DNA from 4 places in the Robinsoniella sp. RHS genome. Region 1 is predicted to be linked to each of the others. Evidence: predicted binding sites of a transcription regulator. Region 1 holds the regulator's gene; each other region holds the start of a gene.
The links. Region 1 encodes Rex, which represses fermentation and respiration genes when NADH is low (regulators of the CRP and FNR family bind a similar motif). Its sites were predicted from a motif close to ATTGTTAANTANTTAACAAT; they were not measured.

Region 1 (6,029 bases):
CTCATCCAGGATGATGAAATTAGCTTTGGAGAGCATAAGTTTAGCCAGGGAAACACGTCCTCTTTCTCCACCGCTTAAATCCTTGATTCGTTTAAACACGTCATCTCCGGTAAATAGAAATGCTGCAAGGATATTACGGATTTCTGTGTTGGTAAGGTTGGGATAAGCATCGGAGAGTTCTTCAAATAAAGTTTTCTCCATGTGTAAAACATGGTGCTCCTGATCGTAATATCCGATGTGGACTTTACTTCCCAGTGTAAACTTTCCGGCATCTGCCTGAATAACACCGTTGATAATCTTTAAGATCGTTGTTTTTCCGGTACCGTTATTACCGATAATTGCAACTTTTTCTCCCCGCTTGATTTCAAAATCCAGATCCTGAAATAAGGTATTTCCATCAAAAGATTTTTTGAGTCCTTCCACGGTCAGTACATCATTTCCGCTCAGAATTTTTGGTTCCAGCGTTATGTGTATTTCAGAGGTCTGTGTTACCGGTTTGTCCAGAACTTCAATCTTATCCAACATTTTTTCACGGCTTTCCGCCCGGCGGATAGATTTTTCCCGGTTAAAGGATTTTAGTTTGGTGATAACTTCCTGCTGATGTTTGATTTCCTGCTGCTGATTTAGGTATGCTTTTAACTTTGCATCCCGGATCATCGCCCGTTTTTGCGCATAATCCGTGTAATTCCCTAGGTAGGTGGTAACCTCACCATTGTCAATTTCTACTACTTTCGTTACCACACGGTTTAAGAAATAGCGGTCATGCGCTACGATGATTACGGCACCGTTGTAGTTCAGAAGATAGGTTTCCAGCCATGCAATGGAGTTCATATCCAGGTGGTTTGTAGGCTCATCCAGGAGAATAATGTCCGGATTGGAAAGAAGCAGTTTACCAAGAGCCACACGGGTTTTCTGGCCGCCTGAGAGTGTATTGATGGGTTTGTCAAATTCGTCTTCGGTAAAGCCAAGACCCTTTAAAACCCCTACGATTTCACTTTTATAGGCATAGCCGTTTTTGTGTTCAAATTCCATTGTTAGCCGGTTATAGGTTTCCAGGATTTCGGTAAGTCTGGCACCTTCCAGGATCTTCATTTCCTGTTCCATGGTTCGGATCCGCTGTTCCAGTTCGATTACATCCCGTTTTACTTCCAAAAGTTCTTCATAAATCGTATTTTCATTTGTAACAGACTGATGCTGTGCCAGGTAGCCGATGGATTTTCCGCGGGTGATTATCACTTCACCGGAATCCGCAGGCATTTCCTGCATAATAATTTTCAGGAGGGTAGACTTACCGGCTCCGTTAATTCCCACGATTGCTGTTTTTTCACGATCTTCTATATGGAAGGAAGCATTCTTAATAATTTCAGTTGTTCCAAATGCTTTGCTTATGTTCTGACATGCAAGTATCATAAGTAATTCACCCAATCTTTCTCATATTTATCAGAAACTATTATAATAGATAATCCGGGTTTTGCAAATAGATTTCTTCAAAAATACTGGACTTTATGCATGATTTGCGATAATATAGGGATATTGTTACGTTTATGGATATACAAGAGGAGGAAATTGGTAATGAAGAAAGTAGTAAAATTTGGCGGCAGTTCATTAGCAAACGCAGAGCAGTTTCAAAAGGTAGCCGACATTATCCGTGCAGATGAAGCAAGAAGATATGTAATTCCTTCCGCACCGGGTAAACGCTTCTCAAGTGATATTAAAGTTACAGATATGCTTTATGAATGCTATGACATTGCAGAATCCGGTAAAAAATTTACCGCGAAGCTGGATAAAATAAAAGAGCGCTATAACGAAATTATCAAAGGATTGGAACTGGACCTTTCTTTGGATCATGAATTTGAAGTAATTCATGAAAATTTTGAGAACAAAGCAGGCAGCAACTACGCAGCTTCCAGAGGAGAATATTTGAATGGTATCATTATGGCAAACTATCTGGGCTATGAGTTTGTAGATGCCGCTGAAGTAATTTTCTTTGATGAAGCCGGAAACTTTGATGAAGTTAAAACAGATAAAGAACTTGCAAACAGATTAAAAGACACGGAAAGGGCGGTCGTACCCGGATTTTACGGTGCAAAACCGGACGGATCTGTTAAAACATTTTCAAGAGGCGGTTCCGATGTAACGGGTTCCATTGTTGCAAAAGCAATTCAGGCTGATTTATATGAAAACTGGACAGATGTATCCGGCTTTCTCGTGACAGATCCGCGGATCATTGAAAATCCGGAGGTAATCGAGACCATTACATACCGTGAATTAAGAGAGCTTGCATATATGGGGGCCACTGTACTTCACGAGGATGCTATTTTCCCGGTTCGCAAAGCGGAAATCCCCATTAATATTAAAAATACCAATGCTCCTCAGGAAAAGGGAACTCTGATCGTGGCTCATACCTGTCATAAACCGAAATATACGATTACCGGTATTGCCGGTAAAAAAGGTTTTGCAGCCATCAATATTGAAAAAGATATGATGAATGCGGAAATTGGATTTGGACGCAAAGTGCTTGGAGTGTTTGAAGAAAATGATATTTCTTTCGAACATATGCCTTCCGGAATTGACACCATGACCGTATTTGTACATCAGTCAGAATTTGAAGAAAAAGAACAGAAGGTACTTCAGGGAATCCAGCGAAATGTTCATCCGGATTATATTGATTTAGAATCCGATCTTGCATTGATCGCAGTAGTAGGCAGAGGAATGCGTTCTACAAGAGGCACTGCAGGAAGAATTTTCTCAGCGCTTGCCCATGCAAATATTAACGTAAAAATGATCGATCAGGGATCAAGTGAATTAAATATTATTATTGGTGTACGTAATGAAGATTTTGAGACGGCGATTAAAGCTATTTACGATATTTTCGTTACAATCCAGCTCTAACATCGATTCACCTGTCCCCATTATCGGTATGAATGTGCCAAAATGCCTGTATAACAGGAAATTTTGTATTTTCTGCCATAATAGTTTGACATGAAATTCACAATTCGTTATAATGTTTATACGATAGAGTAAACGAGATTATGCATTTGGAGGATGGTATTGTGGAGGAAAAGGAAATTTCAAAAGCCGTCATAAAAAGGCTGCCTCGTTATTACCGTTATCTGGGAGACTTGCTGGAGGATGGTGTGGAGCGGATATCTTCGAACGAATTAAGCGACCGCATGCAGGTGACAGCATCTCAGATTCGGCAGGATTTAAATAACTTTGGTGGTTTTGGACAACAGGGATACGGTTATAACGTGAAGTATCTTTACAATGAAATAGGAAAGATTTTGGGTCTGGATAAAACTTATAATATGATTATTGTAGGAGCCGGCAATCTGGGACAGGCATTGGCAAACTATGTGAAGTTTGAAAAGCGCGGGTTCTGGATTAAAGGTATCTTCGATGTAAATCCAAGGCTACAGGGCGTGACGGTACGTGGAATTGCGATTCGGATGACAGATGATCTTCCGCAGTTTGTCAGAGATAATGAGATTAAAATTGCAGCGCTTACCCTGCCTAAGGAGAACGCTGAACAGATGGCGAACCTGCTGATTGAGAACGGCGTGAAGGCAATCTGGAATTTTGCTCATATTGATCTGCGCCTGCCGGAGGATGTAATTGTAGAAAATGTACATCTTTCAGAGAGCCTGATGCAGTTATCCTATAACATTAACCGTTATGAAAGAGAACATGAAATTAAAGAATAAGTAAGTGGACAAAATAACGCGTAGGAGGATATCAGAAAGATATTTTTACGCGTTGTTTTGCGTTTGAAAGTGGGTGAAAGATATGGAGTACCTGGTAACAGCAGAAGAAATGAAGCGCTGCGATCAGACAACAATAGAAAAGATAGGGGTACCATCCATGGTTTTGATGGAACGGGCAGCCCTGGCATGTGTGGAAGAGCTGGTGGACGGCAGTTTTAACCTTGAAAATGTACTGGTGGTGTGTGGAAGCGGCAATAATGGTGGCGATGGTTTTGCCATTGCAAGGCTGCTGCATCTGCGAGGGATAGCTGTTTGTGTATATTTTGCGGGAAATGAGGCATCTTGTACACAAGAAACCAGATTGCAGAAGAATATCTGCGAAAAATATGGTGTGATTTTTGTAAGTAAGTTGGGGGTAGGTGAATATACTAGTATAGTAGACGCTATGTTTGGAGTAGGTCTATCCAGAAATATCGAAGGCCATTATGCGGATGTGATCGGTTATATGAATCAGTCAGAGGCAGCTGTTCTGGCGGTGGATATAGCTTCCGGAATCAGTGCGGACACCGGGAAAGTGATGGGAACGGCGGTAAGGGCAATAAAAACAGTAACGTTTGCATTTAAAAAGATCGGCCACGTCTTATATCCCGGAACAGAGTATGCAGGGGGCGTCATTGTGAAGGATATAGGAATTACCGTGGATGGTTTTGGAAATCAGCTGCCTGGAGTCGTCTCTTACACAGAAAGGGATATGCAGCAGCTGCCTCCCAGATTTGCGTATTCCAATAAGGGCACTTACGGAAAGGTTCTTGTAGTGGCCGGAACTTATAATATGTGCGGGGCAGCTTTTCTATCAGCAAAGGCAGCCTATAAATCAGGGGCAGGACTGGTGCGGATTTTCACGGAAGAGAGTAACCGTACCATGCTCCAGACTATGCTGCCGGAAGCGATTCTTACCACTTATGATACCTGTGATTACAGGCATGAGCAGTTGGAAGAAGCAGCAGACTGGGCAGATGTGATTGTATTTGGACCCGGAATTGGAAAGAAAGCAGAAAAGCGCAGAATGCTGGAACTTCTTATAAAGGTACAGGATAAGCCGCTTTTGATTGATGCAGATGGTCTGAATCTGCTGGCAGAAAATCCACAGCCTTTGGGCGAACGGAAACGTCCGGCAGTGGTGACGCCTCATGTGGGCGAAATGAGCAGACTCTGTCATGCAGAAAAAAAAGATATTCTGGATAACCTATTACAAACAGCGTGTACTTATGCATCTAAACAGAGAGTGGTCTGTGTATTAAAGGATGCAAGGACAATTGTATCAGACGGGCAGAAAATCTATGTGAACCAGAGTGGAAATAACGGAATGGCAGTGGGTGGTTCCGGGGATGTGCTTACGGGTATTATAGCAGGGTTGATGGCTCAGAAAATGCCGGAAGCCCAGGCGGCCAGACTAGGGGTATATCTGCACGGCCTGGCGGGTGATGCAGCACGGGACAGATGTGGTACATATGCCATGCTGGCAACCGATATCATTGAAGGATTACAGGAAATACTTATCAGAGGAGAAAAGGAACATGCAGAAATATAGCAGGGTCTGCGCTGTCATCAGCCTGGATGCCGTAGAAGAAAACTTTAAGAACATGAGAGCAAATACAAATCCGGAAACCAGGATGATTGCAGTGGTAAAAACCGACGGATACGGACATGGGGCAGTTCCTGTGGCAAAGCTTGTGGAAGATTATGATTATATCTGGGGATTTGCCGTTGCAACTGCGGAAGAGGCTCAGATTCTTAAAAGGAACCAAATCCAAAAGCCTATTCTGATTTTAGGCTATACGTTTGAAGAACATTTTGAAATGCTGGTAAGGCTTGATATACGACCGGTCGTGTTCAAATTGGATACGGCTATAGCCCTGTCGGAGGAAGCGGGAAGACAGGGAAAGACGATTTATGTTCATCTGGGATTAGATACGGGAATGAGCAGGATTGGATTTACAGATACAAAAGAGAGTATTGAAGTGATCCTGGAAATTGCTAAATTACCAAACCTTAAGATAGAAGGGCTGTTTACCCACTTCGCCAGATCGGATGAAGCAGATAAAACCAGTGCATGGGGGCAGTTTGCGCGCTGTCAGGACTTTTTGGAAAAATTGTCGGCAGCAGGGATTAGGATTCCCCTCAAACATTGCAGCAACAGTGCAGGGATTATCGATCTTCCGGAAGCGAATATGGACGCAGTGCGTCCCGGCATCAGTATTTACGGAATTTATCCTTCCCAGGAAGTAAAGAAGGAGAGTGTTCCGCTTAAGCCTGTAATGCAGC
Region 2 (6,029 bases), on a different contig from region 1:
TAATGTAAAAGCAGCAATCCAGGAAGATGCGGTCCCATAAAGTGTGATACACGGCTGCCAGAAAGTAATTTTCAAACACGCTGTAGAGTGATAAATGAAAGGAGATGTGATGAAAAAATATAATTATTTTGTTGTACTAAATGAGAGCAAAGAAAAAGTCCTTTTTTGTAAAAGGATGAAGGAGTCATGTAAAGGTATATATAGTTTTGTAGGTGGTAAAGTTGAAACTGGTGAAGACAGTATGAATGCTGCTTACAGAAAATTACAGAAAGAGACTGGTATGGGGAAGTTTGATATTAGATTATTTCATCTGATGGACATTACAAATTATGATCAGGATATTTTAATAGAACTTTATGTAGGGCGCATTCAAAAAAGTGAGAAGTTGCAAGAAGAATTAAATTCGTTGGAATGGCTTTCAATAAAGGAAGATTTCACAAATCAGGAACGTTTTGCAGGAGAACAGAATATTTCATACATCATGAAGGTGGCAATGAAATATCTGCTGAAGGAATTTGCTGCAGACAGAAGTATTGATTTAAATTCAATTTGTATTGGAGTCGATGGTTGTAAGGGTGGATGGGTTGCGGCTGTAATTAATAAGGGCAACTTATCAATTGAGAAATATGATTCTATCAAAGCAATTTTGGAAGATAATCCAGTATTTCATGAGTTTATTGTTGATATGGTTATTGGTCTGCCAAATAATGATTCACATATAAGACCTGATACAGAAGCTAGAACCCTAATACCAGGTAGAACTTCAACAATATTTGCAGTGCCTAGCAGACAGGCTGTTTATGCTAAATCAGAAGTGAAGCAGGCAGAAGAGAATAAGAAGGCATTAGGTAAAGGTCTGGCCAAACAGTCCATGGCTATTATTCCGAAAATAAGAGAATTAGATTCTTTTCTTAATTCTGAAACAAAATACAAGAACATTATAAAAGAGAGTCATCCCGAGGTATGTTTTGCAAGATTAAACAGTGCTGTTGTTATGACAAAGAAAGCCCAATTTTCGGGATTGTGTGAAAGAGTTCATATACTAAAAAAATATATATCAGAGGCAGATATAAGTGATATTCTAAAAAAAGCGAAAGAGTTAAAGTGCAATGCAGATGACATTGTTGACGCAATGTGTCTGGCCTTAACTGCAAATTTAAATCATCAAGGTCTGGGTGAAACAATTCCGGCTAAACCAATGCGTGACGAAAAAGGATTATTTATGCAAATGATTATTCCCAAAGAAGTGTGAGCACTTATGCCTTAGAATTTAACTAAAGACATAAGCACTTCTGGCAACGATTTAAAGTGTACTTTATGTTGCCAATTTTTACTGACACAGCAGGTATTTTGTATACATTTTTTATTTACAGCAACCCCAAAAGTCTATCAGATTCTGTACATGATAAACATTCATAAATTTTACATTATTTTTATAATTAAAGCTATTGACTTTTTATTCACAAAGTGAGATGATAGAAACAAATTCGGAAAAATGAAAGTGAGGTAAATTAAGATGAGTAATATTGATTTAACACAGTATGGCATTAATGGTGTAACAGAAATCGTTCGCAATCCTTCTTTTGATATGTTATTTGAGGAAGAGACAAAAGCAAGTTTAGAGGGTTTTGAAAAAGGCCAGGTAAGTGAACTTGGTGCAGTTAATGTTATGACTGGTATTTATACAGGACGTTCACCTCAGGACAAGTACATAGTTATGGATGAAAATTCTAAGGATAACGTATGGTGGACTTCTGCTGAATATAAGAATGACAATCATCCGGCTAGCCAGGAAGCATGGGATACAGTAAAGAAACTTGCTCAGGAAGTTCTTTCTAACAAAAGACTTTTTGTTGTAGACGCATTCTGTGGTGCTAACGAAGATACACGTATGGCAATTCGTTTTATCGTTGAGGTTGCTTGGCAGGCTCATTTCGTTACAAATATGTTTATCCAGCCTACAGCTGAAGAACTTGAAAACTTCGAACCAGATTTCATCGTATATAACGCTTCTAAAGCAAAAGTTGATAATTATAAAGAGTTAGGTCTTAATTCTGAAACTGCTGTAATGTTCAACATTTCCAGCCGCGAGCAGGTTATCGTTAATTCTTGGTACGGTGGAGAAATGAAGAAGGGTATGTTCTCTATGATGAACTACTATCTGCCACTGAAAGGCATTGCTTCTATGCATTGCTCAGCAAATACTGATTTGAACGGTGAAAATACAGCAATTTTCTTCGGACTTTCCGGTACAGGTAAGACTACATTGTCAACAGATCCGAAAAGACTTCTGATCGGTGATGACGAACATGGCTGGGATGACAAGGGTATCTTTAACTTTGAAGGCGGATGCTACGCAAAAGTTATCAACCTTGACAAAGAATCTGAGCCAGATATCTACAATGCGATTAAACGCGACGCTCTTTTAGAGAATGTTACGGTTGACGCTGATGGTAAAATTGATTTCGATGATAAGAGCGTGACTGAGAATACTCGTGTATCTTACCCGATTAACCATATTAAAAATATTGTTCGTCCAGTTTCAACTGCTCCAGCTGCAAAGGATGTTATCTTCTTATCAGCAGATGCATTTGGTGTTCTTCCTCCAGTATCAGTTTTAACTCCAGAGCAGACACAGTATTACTTCCTGTCTGGATTTACAGCAAAACTTGCTGGTACAGAGCGTGGAATTACAGAGCCTACACCTACTTTCTCTGCTTGCTTCGGACAGGCATTCCTGGAACTGCATCCTACAAAATATGCAGAGGAACTTGTTAAGAGAATGCAGATGAGCGGCGCTAAAGCATATCTTGTAAATACAGGATGGAATGGTTCCGGAAAACGTATCTCTATCCGTGATACACGTGGTATCATTGATGCGATTTTAGATGGTTCTATTGCAAAAGCACCAATGAAAAATCTTCCATACTTTAACTTTGAAATTCCTACAGAGCTTCCAGGCGTTGATCCTAAGATTTTAGATCCTCGTGATACTTATGCAACTGCTTCCGATTGGGAGACAAAAGCAGTAGATCTGGCACAGCGTTTTGTAAAGAACTTTGCAAAATATGAAGGTAATGAGGCTGGAAAAGCATTAGTTTCTGCAGGTCCTCAGTTATAAGATTAACCGGATTCTCTATTTTAATGAGTACGATGGTGTAATAATATAATGTGAATAAGATAGGGATCGGACTACAAAACCGCAAGGTTTGGTAGTCCGGTTCTTTTTTGCATCTAAAACTTACCAGGATCAGGCAAGGCAAAACTATTTCTTCTAGGGAATTCTTCTTTGAACCTGTTAAAAAACATTAATGCAGATACGCTGAAGCTGGATAAAGTTCTTTTCTGTTCTCTGAAGGCGAACACGTTCCCCGGAAATGGGTTATCATATGTCAGCAGCTTTGAATAATTGGTATTTGGACGGTAATGGTAAGCCATAAGTTTTTGATGCGTCAATTATAGGGGCAAATTCTGCAGGTTTATATTACAGCACATATCTTAACATATCTACATATAATATAAAAATTCTGGTGCATGCAGCCAGCATATAAAGGTTTCGATGAATCATGTTTAATGAAGATATATGCAGTAAAATCATATTGCCTATCTGTCCGGACTATAATAAGAAAAGACAGATTTTTAACAGGTCTATACAAAAATATCCTTCAGCTATTGTATATTGTGAGAATGCTGAGGACGTAAAAGAGGCAGTACTCTACGCCGCCAGACATGAGATGGACATCCGTGTAAGGGCAGGAGGGCATAATTATGAAGGGTTTTGTATTGGAAATAAGAGATTAGTAATAGACACCAGCCTTTTCAAGGACAAGAGTATTTGTGAAGACACCCATACCGTACAAATTGGAAGCGGTGTAAATAATAGAGAGCTCTACCATTTTTTGTTCCAGTATGGTTACCCTTTCCCCAGCGGTACGTGTCCTACCGTAAATGCAGTGGGTCTGACCCAAGGCGGTGGCTGGGGACATTCGTCCAGAATGTTTGGGCTTACTTGTGATTTACTTGTGGAGGCCGAGCTTGTGGATGCCCGGGGAAACCTGATTGTTGTAAATGAAACCGATCATCCGGATCTTTTTTGGGCGCTGAAGGGTGGAGGCGGAGGGAATTTTGGCGTAATTACTTCGCTCCGATATCATCTTTTGCCTAAGTATTCCAATGTAACCTATGTGGAAATTCTATATTCCAAAATCAATGAGAAAACAGCCCTTCTTTTCTTTCAGACCTGGCAGGAGTGGGTACAGAAGAAAGAAAAGCGATTTACTCCCAACAGCCGTATCTTTAATTCCGAAAAAGAAGGTATGGGAATATTTTTAAGGGGATTTTTTTACGGGACTCCGGAAGAAGCATCTGCGTCAGTACAGCCATTCTTAAAGATATGTGGGGCAAAAGCTACATTTCGTTATGTCACTTTTTTGGAGGCCACCGAGATAGATGCGTCAGTTTATCCCAAATCAGAAAAATTTCAATTTGCAGGGCGTTTTGCACGTGGAAGCTATTCGGACAGACAGATAGAGTCTATCCTTCGTCTGATAAAAGAAAGGGCCAGGGGATCAATCTATGCTTCGGTTGCCCTTTATGCCCTTGGAGGAAAGGTTCGTGATACGGATCCCTGTGACACAGCCTTTTACTACAGAAAAGCAGATTATATCATTGGGATTGAAACGATTTGGAGAGCACCAGGTGCCCAGCCGGAAAATCGAGCATGGCTCCATTCACGTTTCAGATGTCTGTGTTCCCTGACCATGGGTTCTTATATTAATTTTCCTTATATTTGTACCGGAAATTATATGAAAGCATACTATGGGGGAAATGCGAAACGTTTGATGCGCATTAAGAAAAAGTACGATCCGTGTAATCTATTTCGTTTTGCACAAAGTATAAGACCACGTAGAAACAGAGTTGACATGCTTTAGTACTATAGCGAATAAATTCTTGAATTGGGGTTTAGCTGAGAAGGTGACGCTTTGTAGCTGGAGATGGTGTACGGAAAGAGAAGGTGGCGAACCATGGCAAGGGGTACAGTTCATTTACTTACCTTTCCGGAGTGTTTTTTGGCGGATAGTATTCGACTGGCTCCCATCGGATACTAAGCGGGTACTGAACCGAGAAATGCATCAGGATTTCTCGGTGAATGCCCGCGTGCCGCCAAAAAGCGCTTCGGAAAGGTTAGAAAATACCAGTTCTGCGGCCAGCTGACGGAGCCCATACCAGTTTCCCACTCCCATCTTTCCGTTGCACTATCTCCATCTACAAAGCGTCCCTTCCTCAGCTAAACCCAAATTTAAGATCTTTTATACATAAAAATAATGACAGTTGCTAATGCTAAAAAATAAAAAGGGGTGTTTTTATGGCAGTAGCACACAAGGGCAGTATATCTATGGGACTGGTTTTAATACCGATTGGAATGTATAAATCAACCATAGATAATGACATTCATTTTAACCAGTTAGATAAAGAGAGCAAGGCTCGGATCAGATATAAAAAATACTGCAGTCACTGTGGCAAAGAGGTAACTTCTCAGGACATTGTCAAAGGTTATGAATACGAAAAGGATAAATACGTCATTATGACGGATGAAGACCTGGAGAAAATTAAGACGAAGAGGGACAAAACGATTCATATCATACAATTTGCCAAAATCAGTGAAGTTGATATGATTTATTATGAAAAAGATTATTATGCTATACCGGACACAGGGGCAGAAAAAGCTTATGAGTTATTGCGTCAGGCATTGCTCGCCCAGAAGAAAGTTGCTATTGCAAAATCAGTCATGGGAACAAACGAAAAATTGTTGGTATTATACCCAACGAAAGAGGGTATGATTGTGAAAACGTTATATTACCATGATGAAATTGCTGCGGTACCAAAACAGATACCGAAAATGCAATTGGAAAAAAACGAATTGGATATGGCAAAACTTTTAATCGAAAATATGACGAAACCTTTTGTCGCTGCTGAATTCCATGATGAGTACCAGGCAAGACTGCGGGAAGCTATTATGAAAAAGATAC
Region 3 (6,029 bases), on a different contig from region 1:
ACGTCCTGTACCACCGCCTGATGCTACGGAGAAGTATTTCTTACCCTGATCAACACATTCTTTTTTGTAAGTACCAGCTACCGGATGCTGGAAACGAGTTGGGTTTGTGGAGTTTCCTGTGATGGAAACGTCAACAGCTTCTTTGTGCATGATAGCAACACCTTCTGTTACATCGTTTGCACCGTAGCAGTTAACTTTTGCACGAAGTCCTTCAGAGTATGCTTTACGGAATACTTCTTTTACTTCGCCTTTGTGGTAGTCCATCTCTGTTTCAACATATGTAAATCCGTTGATACGAGCGATGATCTGAGCTGCATCTTTTCCAAGTCCGTTTAAGATAACGCGTAATGGTTTTTTACGAACCTTGTTTGCTTTTTCTGCAATACCGATAGCGCCTTCAGCTGCTGCGAAAGACTCATGGCCTGCTAAGAATGCAAAACATTCTGTGTCTTCTTCCAGTAACATTTTACCAAGGTTACCATGTCCAAGACCTACTTTACGCTGGTCAGCAACGGATCCCGGGATACAGAAAGACTGAAGTCCTTCACCGATAGCTGCTGCTGCATCTGCTGCTCTTCTGCAGTCTTTTTTGATTGCAATTGCTGCGCCTACAGTGTAAGCCCATTTTGCATTTTCAAAACAGATTGGCTGAATACCTTCAACCTGATTATATACATCTAAGCCTGCTGCTTTTGTAACTTCTGCTGCTTCTTCGATAGAGTTAATACCATACTCTTTTAAAACAGCCAGAATTTGTTTTTCTCTTCTTTCATATGATTCAAATAAAGCCATTCTTTTCCCCTCCTCTATTATTCATGTCTTGGGTCGATGATTTTCACTGCGTCTGCAACTCTACCATACTGACCTTTAGCTTTTTCAAATGCTGTGTTAGCATCATCACCTGCTTTGATGAAATCCATCATTTTACCAAAACTTACGAACTGGTAACCGATGATTTCGTCATCTGCATCTAAAGCAACACCTGTAACATAGCCATCTGTCATTTCAAGATAACGAGGACCTTTTGCAAGAGTTCCATACATTGTACCAACCTGAGATCTGAGGCCTTTACCTAAATCTTCAAGTCCGGCACCGATTGGAAGTCCGTCTTCTGAGAAAGCACTCTGTGTTCTGCCATAAACAATCTGTAAGAATAATTCTCTCATTGCTGTATTGATAGCGTCACATACTAAGTCTGTATTTAAAGCTTCAAGGATTGTTCTTCCTGGTAAGATTTCGGAAGCCATTGCTGCGGAATGAGTCATACCTGAACATCCGATTGTCTCTACTAATGCTTCCTGGATAACGCCCTCTTTAACATTTAATGTTAATTTACAGGTACCCTGCTGAGGTGCACACCAGCCTACACCATGTGTTAAACCGGAAATGTCTTTAATTTCTTTTGCTTTTACCCATTTTGCTTCTTCTGGGATCGGAGCAGCACCATGAGCCACGCCTTGCGCTACTTTACACATCGTTTCTACTTCATGTGAATAAATCATTTTAAGACTCCTTTCAAAAATGAATTCTTTGGATATGTACGTGTTCATATCGTTAGATATTTAACACCATACTTGATATCATTTTCTCATAAAACGTCAAAATAGTCTAGTGTTTTTTGTAAAAAAGTGTTGCCTAAAACAGGGAAAACAGGAGAATACCCCTTTTAAGCCCGACAAACACCGCAGCAGTAAGAAAGAGAATGGAATTTTCCACTCTCTTTCTTTCCCTTAACTGGCAGCATTCTTCAATCGTACAACGCATTGATCATCACATTCTACATATTTAATCTGTTTAAGGGGTGCCTCGGAGCCCAGCCTGCATGCCGCATTATAATATTCTACTTTAAAATTAATGTGGTCCAGATTGCTTTCCAGTTCTTCTATATGCTTTTCCACTACGCGCTTATGCGCGATAACCATCTGACGGCGTTCTTTCAGAGTTACATCTCCCTTTGCGCACAGTGCTACAAATCTGCGAATGTCGGCTATTGGCATATCCGTTGCTTTCAGGCAGGATATAATCGATATCCAGTCAAGATCTTTGTCATTGTAAATCCGAACACCTGCTTCATTTCTCTTTACAGTTGGCAGCAACTGTTCTTTTTCATAATAGCGCAGTGTTGATGCCGGTAATCCCGTTATTTCAGAAACTTGCTTTATTTTATATTCCATAATATGACCCCCTTATCATACATTAAAGTAACTTTAACATTTGTCTTTTATTATAATATGAATCAGGGATAATTTCAATCAATAAAAAATACAAATCATGATTCCCCTAATAACTGCACGGGTTCAGGGATTATTTCCTTTATTTTATGTATCCGATTTCACCACATCACCTCTCAAATGAGGTTCTGAGATATATTTCATTTTCGGAAAGTACTTTTTCATTACATGGTCGGGAAAATATTTATCCAACCTCATTTCCACCACATTTTTAGCAGGTCTGTTTAACTGTCTCTCTGACATACGAAGCAGCGCCACACCAGATATGGTTGCAGTCACTACCATAAAACATACCGCTATTTTTGTTACTAATATCCCTGCTTTTCTCGGCGCCCGTTCAATTAATCCGGAAAGAAGCGGATAAACCCATTTTGCCCAGGCGATCGCTACCACTCCCCAGAAAATACAGAATATTAAATTCACATAATGTCCCAGGGTAAAGGGCAATCCGGAATAGTCCCAAAATGTAACCCCCAGCATCACCTGGCAGACATAACCGCAGATAAATTCAAATATGCCCCCTAAAACATATCCTTTAATGAATATATTAAAAGTTTTCATTTCTTTCGTGCTATGTAAAAAAACAGTAAATAAGGCGCATCCAAGACCCCATACGGAACTGAATGGCAGGAATAGGTTACTGGTTCTGCTGGAAATTTCCCCAAATGCAAAATAGCACCAGATTGTCTCCAGGATGCATCCCATTATCCCTCCCATCATAAAAATCCAAAATATTTTATATTTATTATATCCTACTGCAAATCTTTCTCTTTTCAAACTTCCCTTTGTGTTCATAGTTATACCTCCCGCATATCGCAGTCCTGCCTGCGATACTGCCTTAATAAATAGTTTGAAAGCGCTTTTCTTTCAAACTTTGCCTCCTTCATTTATAATGTGCTTCCCAGTCTGTGGCAGGAATATGCCACAATCCCCGGGATACATTCCATTAATTAAATCCATAAAGTCTTTGAAGTAAATGATAACAGCCAAGTACTGTGCGCCTTCCTAATCTACCCGGAAGATTTACACCAATACCAATGCAGCTATATCTCACTTTTCGATACATGCGGCTGTCAAGATTTTTTAAATATCTCCAAATCTGTTTCAGTTCTTTACCGCTGTCCGGTGTATCTTTCAGCATTGCCAGGATCGTGGCAATTGCCATTGCCAGTTTCAGATTTGTATACATCGTCTTACGCAAAGAACGTTCTTTGATCATAAACTGTTTCTTATGCATATAGTCAATTAAGTTACGGGTTACCCGGTAATGCTGATCCATTCGTCCAATCATTACGGATTCCTGAACCGACTGATCTTCTCTTCCTATAAAATACCGGTAGAAATTTAAATCCAGGTACCGAATTGTCCGAACATAAGGCAGGGGTTGAAAGACATAAATATTATCTACATAAAAAGTATGTTCAGGCAATACCAGCCCACTGTTTCTCACCAATTCTGTGCGGTAAATAAGGGAATGCATCATCAGATAATTGGTTACCGGAAGTCCTCTGGTATCTTTCCAGGTAAATGTTTCTCCGGTTTTCATATACCGCCGGTAATTAATTACCTTCTTCCGCTTTGCACCCTGTTTTTCATATACAAAATTAGATACTACCAGATCCGGCATTTCATCTGAAGCAATTAGTTCTTTCAGTTCTTCCAGAATCTTTTTGTATGCCTCCTGATTAACCCAGTCGTCACTGTCTACAACTTTCAGGTAGAGTCCTTTTGCATTGGCAATTCCTGTGTTCAGAGCTCCGCCATGCCCCTTATTCTCCTGATGTATAGCACGCACTATGTTTGGATATTTTGATTCATATTTCTGTGCAATAGATAGTGTATGGTCTTTTGAACCGTCATCAATTACAAGTATTTCCACATCATCCTGACCGGTCAGTAAGGTCTTGATACAATGTTCCATATAATCCTGTGATTGATAACAAGGTACTATGACAGATAAAATTTTCATAGGCTTCTTCCCTTCGTATAAATTCTGCTTTCGTTTTTCTATCACTCTAACAGACAAATATCAAGAATTTATCAACTTATTGTAAACTACTCTTCTGCGCTGATAGAGATTCTGGCGTTATATTCAACGCTTACTCTGATCTGTTTATCTTTTCCGTTATCCCTGGTATAATCGTCTCCGTAATGCTCACCGTTAATGCTGACTTCTCCATCATCCGTATCCAGATAAAAATCATATTCTTTTTCTGATTTTGCCAGAGTCAGGTCAACATCACCGTATTCGTTCTTGATATTAGTATCTGACGTGTTCAGGTTATCTATACTGCATTTTCCGTTTTCCTGACGAATATTATTTTTTACAGCCGTAATATCTGTTCCTTTGACTGTTCCATAATCACTTTCTATGTTCAGACTATTAGTCTTAACGTTTCTAAGACCGATAGCTCCGTATTCACCGTTTACTGTAAGCAGATTCATTCTTTTATTTTTCGTGTTTCCTTCCATATTACGCAGGTCCACAGAGCCGTTGTTATTCATAATCTCTACCTGATCGGCTTTCATCTGATCAACTGTAACATTACCGTAGTCTGTGCTTATTTTCACATTTTTTGCAGTAATATTTTTCAATTCCAAATCACCGGAACTGGTATCATTATCAATCTTCAGTTCTGGAACAACACAATTTTCCATTTCTAATTTACCATAATCCAGATTCAGACTGAGTTCTTCCATATTTACATTCGTAATATTGATATTTCCGCTGTCGCCTTCTAATATCAGTTTCTTAATATCTGCCTGATTCAGACTCAGCTCACCATAATCTGATCGTACTTTCAGCTGATCCAATTCAATACCTTTTGGCAGAATCAGTTTAATATAATCTTCTTTTTTCTGATTAGCGAAATTACCGATGCCAATGAGACTGATCCCGTTTTGATGGACACTTTTCAGGTTGAAACTAACCTTCCCATTATCAGCTTTATATTCCGGTTTGGCGAACATATCATCGTAGCCATATTCCAGCCGGAATGAATCCCCCTGTTCTATATAGATATTGCCATAACCCGCACTTATTTCTAAATTTTTTATATCTTTTAAACTTTTTGTTTCTTCTAAATATTTTCCCTGATCATTTCCAGTATAAATTCCTTCTGAAGTCAGTCTCAATCCCAGGCTGCCACCCAGTGCAAGACCGGTTACCATAACAATGCCTCCTGCAAGTGTCAGGCATCCTGCGGTGATCAGCAAAACTTTCTGATACTTTTTCATGACTTTTTCCTCCTCTTTAAAATGTTTCTGAACATTTTACCAATCCCTTTTACCATACGTCTGCCGATTCCGATAATCCCAAATCCTACAAAGATTCCAATTCCAACAGCTGCCATTCCAAGTCCGAGCAATGCAATGCCGGTCGCTGGTTGGGTAAATAAAAGGTAAATTCCACAAAATGCCGTAACAATCCCTCCGGCCAATGCACACAGGTCTACCAGAATTGCAGACCCCACAAACGCAACTACCACCAGGAGCATAGAAGCAAACAGGGCTACCATCGCAAATGCCATTGGAAGTGCCACAGGAGCTGCACAGATCCCTAATATTATGATCCAAAGAGTGCTGAATCCTTTTTTTACATCTACCTGTTCTTCCATCCGCTTAATTGCAGCATCCGTAATAATCTGATATGCTACTTCACGGGGAGTTCCAAGTTCCTGAATGATCTCCTGTTCCTTTTCCGGTCCGGCATCTTCAAAATATTCCGTATAATAATCCATCGCTGTATCGAACTCTTCCTTTGGCAGCTTTCGAAGTTCACGCGCCAGAGTCCGCAAA
Region 4 (6,029 bases), on a different contig from region 1:
TTCTACTATTTCTTTCACAAGATCCAAAAACTGCTGCTCATCTTTTGGATCCATTCTTTTTTCGGCTGCCATTTGTGATGACTCCCCCTTTGGAATTACCATTCGTCCATAAAGCCTCAAATCCGATAATATTAAAACTCTATGAACAACTAAATTTTCTGTCTTTATTAGTATAGCACGGTTGTATAAAAATGCAATGTAGAATTCCTTATAATTTTCTTACAGAATTTCTACCATTCTCATAATTCTATCAAGACCTGTACACACCCCACGAAAAGCCCCGCCGAGCTTTGGCAGCTCGGCGGGGCTGAATGGAACCTGATAACAGAGTCCTTTTTACTTCGTAATTTTGATCTTTTTGACACTGCTGTACTTACCATAGATTTTTTTACCGGCAGAGTCTAATTTGTATGCCCTGACTTTTATAAAATAATTCTTATTCTTCTGAAGTTTGTTTATATTCTTATTGACATATGAGGTGAAGAGAGCCTTTTTATCTTTTGTGAAAGAAGAATTCCTTGCATATGTAATCAGATATCCCTTAGCACCCGATACTGCCTTTGTATTTACTGTCACTCTATTTGCTTTGGTATTTTTTAAGGAAACAGAAGATACTTTACCTACCGTTACTTTTTTCCAATGAGCATAGAGAGTGATATTCTTCTTTCCAGTGATCTTTGATGATGATGTGATCTTTGTACCGCCGCTTTTTTTTGTATACCATCCACTAAAGCTGTATTTTGCCCTTTGTGGAGTGGGAAGCTTACCATATTTCTTTTTATAGTAAACATTTTTATAGGATTTTTCTGTGGTTCCGCCATTTGCTTTGAATTTTACCTGAAGCACAAGCTGGCCTTTTTTTACTTTTTTATTATGATAGGCCCCTTCTTTAATGATATTATCGATCTTTTTACACTTTGGACCATAATTTACAGTTAACCCCGTGCTATCTTCTGCCGTATTGTCAAAACAGCTTGTATATGGGCCATGTGACGACTCGCCATCATCATTAATGCGATCCTTCTCAAAGGGCGAATAGATGGTCATGCTTCCCTTCAAACTACGACAATTGGTAAATGCCCAGGCCATATTCTCTACTGTCTCGGGTATATCAGGTGCCTTAGTAATCTTCAAACATCCTGAAAATGCACTTCCCATATTTTTTAATTTGGAAGGAAGCTTTGGTGCTCTTTTTAAAGATTGACAATAAGAAAACGCTCCATACATATTGATGACACTATCCGGTATTAAAGGTGATTCTTCCAATTTACTGCAGTCAAAAAATAAATTAGCGATAGATTTCAATCCTTCCGGTAATTTAGGAGCCTTCGTTAAAGAAGCACAACCATAGAAAGTACCATTCATCTCAGTTACTCCACCAGGAATAGAACCGCTCGTTACCAGACTTGTACATTCTGAAAAAGTACCATCCAAACTTTTCAAACCAGCAGGAAGCTTTGGCATTTCCTTTAAAGAAGAACATTTACTAAATGTATTGTCTAGCTCGGTTACTCCTTTGGGAATGTCCGGTACCTGCACTAACTTTTCACAACCGCTAAATGCTTCACCCATATCCACTAATTGTACCGGTAAATTTTCTATTTTATTGAGGCTCTTACAATTTTTTAAAGCCCCTTTCATAATTCTAACTGAGTCCGGTAATCGGGATATTTCTGTTAAATTAATACAATCTTCATAGATATTGCTTATATCCGTGATCCCTTGCGGAAGTTCAGGTCCTTTTTTTAAACTTTCACACCCTTGAAAGCTTCCTATTAAGTTGGTTACGCCACTTGGTATCCCAGGAGATTCTTCTAACGCTTCACAACTAATAAATACCCGTACCATATCTTTTAGATTTGCCGGTAGTTTATCTATTTTCTTTAATTTTGAGCAGAACATGAATGTGCTTTCCATTTTCGTAACACTATCCGGAATGCCTGATACACTTTCTAAATTATTGCAATCGGCAAATGAATACGACATATCGTTATCCTCAAAACTCACGCCATCCAAAAATCTTATTGTTTTTATTGCAAAATTAGCACTAAAAGCTCCATTAAAATATGGATAATCTTTTGATTCCGTATATTTAGCAATTCTGACTGAATATTCCTGTCCCTGAATAATTGTCTGACCGGGAATAACAAGGTTTTCCGTTTTTCCTTTATATTTTTTTAATGTGATCATTTTATCATTTTGTTCATATTCCCACTCGCTTAAATTCAGATCTGAAGACCCTTTTTGCTGATTGTTTAAACTTTTCTCTTCTGCCTGTTTTCTAACGGCTTCAGTGTTATTCCCAGATACCTGTTCTGTTTCTACAAACTCAGTTTCTTGTGTTTCCGTAATAATCTCTTTATTATCCGTCTCCTGCTCTGTTTCTGTTTCCTGCATTCCAAGTCCCATCTGTGGTTTTTCAGAATCATTGTTCCCGGTATCTGTCTCTGATTCCACTGAAACTGTGCCGGTCTCTTGATTTTCTGTAAATGCTTCTGTCTGAGGCATTGGATTTTCTCCTGTTTCATTCGCAAATACCACGATATTGGATGAAACTGCAATTGACGCTGCCATAATGATACTAAGAATTCGTTTACTCTGCTTGAATCTCTTCATAACTCATTTCCTCCTTGTGTAATTTTATGCATTAATTTACAAGCATATTTCTAATTATATACCTCTTGTTTGTAAAATGCAACACTGCTGACTAAAGCTATTTTCAGCACAATAGATCTCAATTAAAAAGGCAAAGCCTATAAATGGCTTTGCCTCTGCTATAACTCTTAATCGATTTTCTTTTTACAACATTAATTACAGTAACGCTTCATACAACTTATCTGTCGGTCTTGGAATCACTACGCTGTGAACCATAAGCTCGCTCACTGCCTCTGCCGCCTTCACTGCTTCTGTTACGGCACTTACATCTCCGCTCATAGTAACGAATCCTTTACCGCCTACCGCAAATCCGGTACGAATCTCAATCAGCGTGATCGCTGCTGCCTTTGCTGCAGTATCTGCTGCAACGATAGCCGATGCAACGGAATAAAATTCGATGACGCCCACTGCCCCTTCTGTAGGAACCTGCGAAGTACTGCTGATGGCAGGCATAAGCTGGTCACTGACATTGGCAATTAATAATTTATCTACCAGGAAATGTCCTGCTGCTGCTTCTCCGACTTTCATGGAAGCATCTACACTCCCTGTATCTCCACCAATGATAATCATATATTTTCCAGGACAGATTGTAGATGATCTCAATAATTCTACATTCGCTGCCTTTAACATTTCATCACAGGTTTCAATTCCTTTCGCTATACTGGATAGTTCTATCATTCCAACTGAATTTCCCATTCCTTAATCCTCCATTAGTTTTCACTGATTCTGATGCCAGATGATGTTACATCACATACGGTTCCATTTATGCTTGCATGTATATTTGTGGATAAACCTGTTGCATCAGCACTGGCAATCACGTCACCTTCACACACCTTGTCACCCACATTTTTTACGGCTACTGCCGGCTTGCCTATATGTTGTGACAATGGGATGAAAACTTCTTTCGGATGAAGTTCTATACAGTCATGTGCATGTAATCCATTGTATTTGCCCAGATCCAGTCTGGCAATTAAACGGTCGGTTGGGACTCTGTTCAACTCCACTGTCGGTCTGGAGACAGGATGCATGTTCTTTTCAACCGTAATTCCTCTTTCCTGGAGCTTTCCTTTCATATATCCGTTGACTCTTCTTGGAGAAAGCCCCATAGGACATGAGAATAATTCACATAATCCGCAGTTACAGCAATTTACCGCATCACCAAAACATTCCTCAAATTGTTTATCAGAATCAATGCTATTCTCTCTCCAGATGTTTCTCATAACAAGATGTGGTTTAATGCGGTGGCCAATCTGGAATCTCGGACATAAATCTGTACACATACGGCACTGTATACAAGCACTTCTTGCCTGGTGTTTGATCCTGTCCATAGGCACATGGGTTCTTTCAATTAAATAATGATTTTTTGGCAGTACAATAATATTTCCGGTTGTCTTTGTTACGAACTGCTGGTCTATCGCCTCGTCATCTGCAACCACTCGTCCCATCATTGGTCCACCCAGAATAATTGCATAATCGGAAATCTTCGGGTTAGCTGCCTGAATACATTCTCTGATCGGTGTTCCGATAGGTACCTGAAGCATAATCGGCTCCTGAACCTCTCCCACAACAGAAAGAAATTTACTGGTATTTTTTTTACCGTGAACTATGGCATTATACATTCCGACAATAGTACCGACATTGTTGATTACCGCACCAACCTCAATCGGAAGCCCTCTCTCGGGGACACTTCTTCCGGTTACCTGCTGAACGATAACCTGTTCATCTCCTGCCGGATAGAACGTCCGCATTTCAAAGATTTCGATATCCGCACCGTTTTTTTCAATGGCTTCCCTTAATGCAGCTATCTCCGGTTTGTATTTCGCTTTTATTGCAATGACAGATTTCTTGGCTTCCAGATGTGTGGAGATCATCATAATTCCTTTAATCAGCTCATCTGCAAATGTTCTGCACAAATATTTATCTGTTTCTATCAGGGGCTCACACTCAGCAGCATTTACAATATAGTATTCTGCTTTGGTATTCAATTTCACATGTGTAGGAAATCCTGCACCGCCCGCACCGACGATCCCGGCATCTTTAATTGTTTCAATCAGATTCATAGTTTTCTCCATTCATTATTTAACATTATCTTGCCACATAAAACATTTCCTAAATCAGAAAAAAGACACAGTGATCCTGTATTTTGTTTTTTGTTGAATTTTGTTGTTTGATAATAAAATAACGCACTTTAAACTATTTGTCAAGTTGACATCACAGAAAAGTCAATATTTTATACCTATTTCTTTCAATTTTTTGATTTTCTCTGAATCCAGATTTAACGTGCCGTCTCCCCGTACTTTTTCCCGCTGTGTATAGACCCATCTTCCCAGGCGCTTTCCGTCCCCGGTCACATAATCTACAGGCACTTGAAGATTTCCAAAAGTTTCATAATAACACTGGGCCTCTTCATACCATTCATCCCATGCTCTTCTTTGCCGCTTCCTCCAGACCATACCTAATACTTCCAGTTTTAACTGCCTCTGGTAACTTAAATTATTCTTTCGGAAACATTTTCTCTGGTAGCTGATCCATTCTCCAATTGCTGCATCCTGATATATCAAATTCCTCGGAATGTCAATATTTCCATTTTCGATATAATATCTTTTACAGTACTCATACCAAATATTCCATTCTGTCCGTACGCTTATTTTCCAGATCATCCCAATCTGGTCCAGCAGATATATTTTGTGGGCATCTATCCTGTAAACCCCTTTTTCATGATACGCCGCCCGCTGCCGTTCAATCCACCGCCCTAATAAATATCCATTTTCCGTCCTGTACTTCACAGGGATTTTCAGGTTTCCATTCTTCAGATAATATTCTTTTGCAAACTGATACCACCCAGTCCATTCTAAACGGGTATAGTGCCGCTTTACTCTATGCTCCATTGTATATCACTCCCTCTCCTTCATATTGTAAATCTGTTACAACAGGGGATCTGTTTATCAGATGTATTTCAAATCCTTTATACGCAAAAGAGCCTTAAATCTGTATTACCTACAGGCTTAAAGCTCTCGTTACTTTTCACAATCCAGCTCTATACCAGATAGATTTTTTTCCTTTTTCTTCCATTATATCAGCGTAGTTTTGTCGTTCTTCCACAATCCGTGAAGATTGCAGTATGCATAGGCACTTATAATGCTTTCATTCTCGGCAAGTGCAAAGGCAGCTGTAGGTTCATCAAGCGGTGCCAGGACTTTGCGATACACTCCTTTTGTAGTACGTATACAAATCCACCCTATGTAATGCTGTTCCGTCATGGGATGCGGCGCGGCACCAACATTGACAATCACTTGTGATCCGTATACAATGATTTCCGGAACATGTTTTTCATTTGCTGCTTCTGTGCTGTTTGGTACTAATTCCTCCATTTT

Region 2: a site for Rex is predicted at 1,448-1,467, ahead of pckA (phosphoenolpyruvate carboxykinase (ATP)). Genes of this name have one in related genera too.
Region 3: a site for Rex is predicted at 1,551-1,570, ahead of RHS_RS01370 (iron-sulfur cluster assembly scaffold protein). Genes of this name have one in related genera too.
Region 4: a site for Rex is predicted at 4,822-4,841, ahead of RHS_RS15645 (4Fe-4S dicluster domain-containing protein). Genes of this name have one in related genera too.

Annotation. Positions count from the first base shown of each region.
Region 1 covers NZ_JNGB01000003.1:251,148-257,176, reverse strand. The annotation lists gene abc-f (ribosomal protection-like ABC-F family protein) at 1-1,410, opposite strand, end outside; gene RHS_RS02965 (aspartate kinase) at 1,573-2,892, shown strand; gene RHS_RS02960 (redox-sensing transcriptional repressor Rex) at 3,054-3,704, shown strand; gene RHS_RS02955 (bifunctional ADP-dependent NAD(P)H-hydrate dehydratase/NAD(P)H-hydrate epimerase) at 3,787-5,295, shown strand; gene alr (alanine racemase) at 5,282-6,029, shown strand, end outside.
Region 2 covers NZ_JNGB01000015.1:194,702-200,730, reverse strand. The annotation lists gene RHS_RS30625 (GNAT family N-acetyltransferase) at 1-3, shown strand, start outside; gene RHS_RS30620 (DUF429 domain-containing protein) at 110-1,252, shown strand; gene pckA (phosphoenolpyruvate carboxykinase (ATP)) at 1,517-3,121, shown strand; gene RHS_RS08390 (FAD-binding oxidoreductase) at 3,567-4,931, shown strand; gene RHS_RS08385 (Ku protein) at 5,366-6,029, shown strand, end outside.
Region 3 covers NZ_JNGB01000002.1:13,090-19,118, forward strand. The annotation lists gene RHS_RS01365 (GGGtGRT protein) at 1-792, opposite strand, end outside; gene RHS_RS01370 (iron-sulfur cluster assembly scaffold protein) at 810-1,502, opposite strand; gene RHS_RS01375 (MerR family transcriptional regulator) at 1,731-2,174, opposite strand; gene RHS_RS01380 (putative ABC transporter permease) at 2,319-3,026, opposite strand; gene RHS_RS01385 (glycosyltransferase family 2 protein) at 3,178-4,200, opposite strand; gene RHS_RS01390 (DUF4097 family beta strand repeat-containing protein) at 4,287-5,468, opposite strand; gene RHS_RS01395 (DUF1700 domain-containing protein) at 5,465-6,029, opposite strand, start outside.
Region 4 covers NZ_JNGB01000032.1:85,574-91,602, reverse strand. The annotation lists gene RHS_RS15660 (HD domain-containing protein) at 1-72, opposite strand, end outside; gene RHS_RS15655 (leucine-rich repeat protein) at 337-2,616, opposite strand; gene RHS_RS15650 (BMC domain-containing protein) at 2,812-3,351, opposite strand; gene RHS_RS15645 (4Fe-4S dicluster domain-containing protein) at 3,366-4,715, opposite strand; gene RHS_RS15640 (helicase associated domain-containing protein) at 4,878-5,543, opposite strand; gene RHS_RS15635 (desulfoferrodoxin family protein) at 5,727-6,029, opposite strand, start outside.